One region of the Sodalis sp. RH20 genome, then DNA from elsewhere that is predicted to be linked to it. Evidence: riboswitches for the same ligand, from Rfam matches in the RefSeq annotation. Region 1 holds a riboswitch; the other holds the start of a gene.
What was found. A riboswitch is a leader RNA that binds a small molecule or an ion and turns the genes downstream of it on or off. The one in region 1 is predicted to bind thiamine pyrophosphate.

Region 1 (3,211 bases):
CGGCGGCGTGAGCGGCGATTTTATAGGTAATAAGCCCCTGCTTAACATCTTCTTTGTTCGGCAGGCCCAGATGCTCTTTCGGCGTGACGTAGCACAGCATCGCACAGCCGAACCAGCCGATAAGCGCGGCGCCGATGCCGGAGGTAAAATGGTCGTAACCCGGCGCGATATCGGTGGTCAGCGGCCCCAGGGTATAAAACGGCGCTTCGTGGCAATGCTCCAGCTGTTCGGTCATGTTGCGCCGGATCATCTGCATGGGAACATGGCCAGGGCCTTCGATCATCACCTGCACGTCGTACTCCCAGGCAACTTTGGTCAATTCGCCCAGGGTATAGAGTTCGGCAAACTGCGCTTCGTCGTTGGCATCCTGGATGGAGCCGGGACGCAGGCCGTCCCCGAGGGATAATGAGACGTCGTAGTCGGCGCAAATCTGGCAAATATCGCGAAAATGCTCGTACAGGAAGCTTTCCTGGTGATGCGACAGGCACCATTTGGCCATAATGGATCCGCCGCGCGACACGATGCCGGTCAACCGTTTGGCGGTCATCGGCACGTAACGCAACAGCACGCCGGCATGGATGGTAAAATAGTCCACGCCCTGTTCCGCCTGCTCGAGCAAGGTGTCGCGAAAGCATTCCCAGGTCAGGTTTTCCGCCACGCCGTTGACTTTTTCCAGCGCCTGGTAGATGGGCACCGTGCCGATGGGCACCGGACTGTTGCGCAGGATCCACTCGCGGGTTTCATGGATATAGCGGCCGGTGGACAGGTCCATCACCGTATCCGCTCCCCAACGGGTCGCCCAGACCAGCTTCTCGACCTCTTCCTCAATGGATGAACTGACGGCCGAGTTGCCGATATTGGCGTTGACCTTGACCAGGAAATTGCGGCCGATAATCATCGGCTCCGACTCCGGATGGTTGATATTGGCGGGGATAATGGCACGACCGTCGGCCACTTCCCGGCGCACGAACTCCGGGGTAATATCCGGCGGCAAATGCGCGCCGAAGCTCTGGCCGGGATGCTGTTGCAGCAATACGTCGCCGCGGATGCGTTCACGGCCCATATTTTCCCGCAGGGCGATAAACTCCATTTCCGGCGTAATGACGCCAGCGCGGGCATAATGCAATTGCGTGACGCGCCGGCCGGATTTGGCGCGCCGCGGCGTATGGCTGGGGGCGAAACGAACCTCATCCAGGCCCTCGTCGGCCCGGCGTTCGCCGGTATAACGCGAGCTTAGGCTGTTCAACGCCTCGCTGTCCCCGCGCTGCTCAATCCAGCCAGAACGCAGGCGGTGAAGGCCGGCGCGCACGTCTATCTCTGTCGCCGGATCGCCATAGGGTCCGGCGGTGTCGTATACCGGCACCGGCTCGTTTTCTTCGTAGCGCGGCGTTTTGCCGTTGCCGCCGATAAGCGTGGGGCTAAGCGCGATCTCCCGCATCGGCACCCGGATGTCGGCGCTGTTGCCCTGGAGATAAATACGCCGGGAGTTGGGGAAGGCTTCGCCTTTCAGACGATGGATGAATTCCTGCGCCTGGGCGCGCTGCTCACGGCGGGAAGGGGTGGTTTTGGATAACGACATAGCAATTCCTCACAATAAACGGGAAAATTGCTTGTCAGGAGCGCTACGGGAGTAATGAGGCCGGGCTTTGAATTTAGCAAAATAGACTATAAATCAAAGCGTTGCTTTACTCTTGTTCCCTTCGCAGGTATTAACCCGATCAGGTTCCGCGGATCCCGAATTAACGGTCTCAGCCTGGCGTAATGTACGCGCTAGGCACTCCGACAAGATATAGCGGCCCGTGAAGGACCGGTTACGACTTACTGCTTACCGCAAAATTACGCCAGACGCGATACGTCCGGATTATTGGCGGCCGGCACCGAGGCCAGGTAGTCCGCTTTATATTCCAGCGCCTGCTGGATCAGTTTGTCCTCCAGGGCAAAACGCGTGGCCAGGGCCTCGCCCACGCCGGAAAGCGCCTGTTGGAACTCCATACAGTTATCATGATCGATGGCCGTTTCCAATTGGCTATCATAAAATGCCATGATTTGTTTGGTATTTTCCTGCAACGCCGGATACAACTGGGTACTGATGATTCTTTTGCTGCTGCTGGTATCGTCCGCGTCCTGAACGATACGATCGTAGATATGGAAATGGCCGGCGGAAAGGTAGTCCACCAGTTTATGGCAAAAGTCGTCCAGCGCGTTTTCGTCCAGGGGAGTATGCTTTTCTTTATTGGGCTTAAGACCGATGAGATGGTAATACGCAATGAGCAACTTCCTGCGGGCCAGTATCCACTGATCGATCAGTTCGTTACTGCCGCCAACGCGTTGAGCCAGAATGTCCAGCTGGTTTAGCATGATTGACTCCGATGTAATAAAGTAACGCTGCGTTACTCATCAATTAAAGCTAATTTCTAGCTTGCCAGTGAATAAGAGGTAGTGCAACTAAAATGGAACAAGAACTCAACGGTAGCGAAAATGGCTGGTGGATCGTCAGCCAGGACAGCAAATTGTGGTTACCCAAGGGGGAACTGCCATTTGGAACGGCATCGGCCTGGTCACTTCAAGGATTGACAGCGACGCTTATCGGCGAATGGGAGGGGTCGCCCGCCTGGCTGGTACGCCACGCCATGCCCCGGGATATGGGCTCGGTGCGCCAGATCATCGATAGCGACCCAGGCTTGTTCCAACTGGCGGGCCGGGGCGTGCAACTGGCGGAGTTTTATCGTTCCCATCGCTATTGCGGCTACTGCGGCCATGAGATGCGCGTCAGTAACCGGGAATGGGCCTGCCTGTGCGATCATTGCCATGAACGGTATTATCCGCAAATCGCGCCCTGTATTATCGTGGCGATCCGCCGCGGCGACGATATCCTGCTGGCCCAGCATACCCGCCATCGCGGCGGCATTTACACGGTGCTGGCCGGTTTTGCCGAGGTGGGGGAAACCCTGGAGCAGACCGTGGCCCGCGAGGTCATGGAGGAGACGCGGATTAAGGTGAAAAACGTCCGTTATGTCACCTCGCAGCCCTGGCCTTTCCCGCATTCGCTGATGATGGCGTTTATGGCGGAGTACGCCGGCGGCGAAATCACCCCCGATCATAATGAAATCCTTGATGCCGGCTGGTACCGTTATGACGCGCTGCCCCTGCTGCCGCCGCCCGGCACCGTGGCCAGGCGCTTAATTGAGGACACGGTCGCGCTCTGCCGCGC
Region 2 (3,211 bases), 1.8 Mb from region 1:
AGAGGTTGCATCCATAGCCTGCCTCTTATATTATCCAAAATCCCACCGGTATTACATGTTGAAACTGCTCTTTATTACCCCTTATGGATAATAAATGATGAGTGTTAGTTAATATGGCAGGCATATTTTATGGAAAAACCCTTAGAGAATAATCAAGATTTCTTTATCCAAACGATGAAAATAGAAATCAAACTTTATCTTCAGCAGATATTCAAGAACGCCAACGCGTTCTGTTTTGCCTACTTTATGATGAATAAAAGCGATAACTTCCCAGCCTATATAATATCCGACTACCCCAGCGGCTGGCTGAATCAATACCGCAGTTACGGTTATCAAAAAATCGACCCGGTGATGCTCATCGCCTGCCGGAAATTCACCCCTTTTTTTTGGCCTGATAATCCGTCGATAATACAAGAGCATAGCTTTTTCAGGCTGTCAAAATATTACCGGCTTGACAGCGGCTACACTTTTACGTTGCATGATTGCGATAACAACCTGGCTACATTAAGCATCAGCAACCGCCAGGGAAAGGAGGACTTTTATCATTTCATTGAGCAAAACAAAGAAAGACTGCAGATGCTGCTGATTAGCACTCATGATAAGGTATTGAACTTTATGCAAAATACGTTGCCCGACGCCACGTCCCATGGCGAGAGATCACACGTCCAGGCGCTGTCTCCCCGGGAAAAAGAAGTATTATTCTGGGCCAGTGTCGGAAAAACCTATGGCGAGGTCGCGACCATCCTGGCAATACGCGAGGGAACGGTAAAATTTCATATCAGAAATATTATTGATAAGCTAGGCGTTACGAATGCAAAACATGCCATCAGCCGGGCCACGGAACTTAAATTATTTGGTTAACTATCCATTTATCATTTCGCGCAACGCGATCACAACCCTGTCCATCTGTGGGAGTTTTATTATGCTGTCGGCTTAAAATGGACAGCGTTGCCAATATATTTGCAATCATTTATATAGTGTTTAAGATGCAGGCGTTGCCGCGAGAAATTTGATGCTATCATTGCCCGGTGATTCTTCTGGCTGTTGAAGGTAGGCATGATTAGATTCTGTCTTTTTAATTTATTAGCTTTGTTTTCATTAACGGCATATTCCTCTGAGCATCTCCATAAAATAATTTTAATCGATCTCATGAATAATAAGCCAATGTTTTGTCATGCTGAGCCCCGTTGGCGCTTTTCCCCGCCGATAAAAGACGATCCCTGGCTGGCCGGGCGGTTAAGCGCGCTGGCCGAGGCGGGATTTGCCCGCCTGGAGGGGGCCGGGGACAGTGCGCAGTGGTGGTTGACGCCCACCGGCGCCACGGGTGCGCAATTCTGCGGGGACGTTTGTTACGGCCGGATGTTGGTCAGTCCCCAGCGGCCCTGCTCATAGCCTTATTATTAAGTCTGCTGATAATTGTGTTTATGAGATCGACGCCGGCGGAGGGACCAGGCTCCGCCGGCAAACTCACCATTGATCTTTTCTCCCGCCCGCCGGATAATCATGCCACTTGACTCGGGGTGTCCGCCGCTGTGCGCCGGACTGAGATTTTACCCGTATGACCTGATCTGGATAATGCCAGCGTAGGGAAGTCACGGCCTGTTGTCCCGCCGGGTCCGTCTTCCTCAGCGCCGGCTGGGAGCGCTATGATTACCGAACCTGCCGAACTGCCCGGCTTAGCCGCCGCGTCTTCCCTTACCCTGCTGCGCCAGCGCAAGCCATTAGTCCATTGTATGACCAATGACGTGGTACAGGCGTTTACCGCCAATGCGCTCCTGGCCGTCGGCGCCGCCCCGGCCATGGTGATCGAACCCTGTGAGGCGGTTCAGTTCGCCGCCATGGCCGATGCGCTGCTGGTGAATATCGGCACGCTGACCGCGCCGCGGGCCGAGGCGATGATGGCCGCCATTACGTCGGCCAATCAGGCCGGCACGCCATGGGTGCTGGATCCGGTGGCCGTGGGCGCATTAACCTTCCGTACTGAATTCGCCCGGGGCGTATTGCCGTTAAAACCCGCCGCCATTCGCGCCAATGCCTCGGAAATCCTGGCGCTGGCCGGGCAGCCGGCCCTGGGCCGCGGCGTGGACAGCGCCGACGACTCCCGCCTCGCCCTGCCTTTTGCCCGCCGGCTGGCCGCGGACTATGGCACCCTGGTCGCGGTTACCGGCCGGGTGGACTTTATCACCGACGGCGATCGGGTCTGGTCCGTGACCGACGGCGACGCCATGATGACGCGCGTCACCGGTACTGGCTGCGCCTTATCGGCCGTGGCGGCGGCGTTTTGCGCCCTGCCGGGCGATCGGTTGCAGCATCTGGCCGCCGCCTGCAGGATCATGGCGCTGGCCGGGCGGTTAACCGCCCGGGACGCGGCGGGTCCGGGCAGCTTTGCCGTCGGCTTCCTCGACCGGCTGTACGGCCTGCAGGAGGAGGATATACCATGAAGCGCTGCCATAACCTGCTCAGTATCGCCGGCACCGATCCCAGCGGCGGCGCCGGTATCCAGGCTGATTTAAAAACCTTCTCGGCGCTTGGCGCCTATGGCGCCACGGTCATCACCGCGCTGGTGGCGCAAAATACCCGCGGCGTGCAGTCCATCTATCCTATCAGCGCTGAATTCGTCGCCGCCCAGCTGGATTCCGTGCTCGGGGACCTGCGTATCGACAGCGCCAAAATCGGCATGCTCGGGCAGGCGGACATCGTGCGGACGGTGGCGGCAAAACTGCGGCAATATCCCATACCCTATGTGGTGCTCGATACCGTGATGGTGGCGAAAAGCGGCGATTTCCTGCTGTCGCCGGATGCCGTGAGCGCCGTGCGGGATGTCTTATTGCCGCTGGCGTCCATCATCACCCCTAATTTGCCGGAAGCGGCGGCGCTGCTGGGCTGCCGCGCCGCCGCCAGCGAGGAGGAAATGCGCCGGCAGGGCCGGGAACTCCTGGCCTACGGCTGCCAGGCGGTGGTGATGAAGGGCGGCCACCTGCATGGCGACTCCAGTCCCGACTGGCTTATCACCGCCACGGACGAACGGCGTTTCGACGCCGTCAGGGTGAACACCCGGCATACCCATGGCACCGGTTGCACGCTCTCCGCCGCGCTGGCGGCCCTGCGTCCGCTGCATGACGACTGGGCGCAAACGCTCGCGGCGGCCAAAGCCTGGCTGCAGCAGGCGCTGCTACATGCGGATGATCTACAGGTCGGGCAGGGGATCGGG

Region 2: another riboswitch for thiamine pyrophosphate. It lies ahead of thiM (hydroxyethylthiazole kinase); the one in region 1 lies ahead of thiC (phosphomethylpyrimidine synthase ThiC).

What each region holds. Positions count from the first base shown of each region.
Region 1 covers NZ_CP178733.1:4,498,417-4,501,627, reverse strand. Annotated here, with positions in the region: gene thiC (phosphomethylpyrimidine synthase ThiC) at 1-1,579, opposite strand, end outside; TPP riboswitch at 1,679-1,792, opposite strand; gene rsd (sigma D regulator) at 1,837-2,358, opposite strand; gene nudC (NAD(+) diphosphatase) at 2,451-3,211, shown strand, end outside.
Region 2 covers NZ_CP178733.1:342,855-346,065, forward strand. Annotated here, with positions in the region: gene ACL2XM_RS01645 (helix-turn-helix transcriptional regulator) at 130-861, shown strand; gene ACL2XM_RS01650 (hypothetical protein) at 1,165-1,392, shown strand; TPP riboswitch at 1,507-1,607, shown strand; gene thiM (hydroxyethylthiazole kinase) at 1,647-2,441, shown strand; gene thiD (bifunctional hydroxymethylpyrimidine kinase/phosphomethylpyrimidine kinase) at 2,438-3,211, shown strand, end outside; gene ACL2XM_RS01665 (hypothetical protein) at 3,188-3,211, opposite strand, start outside.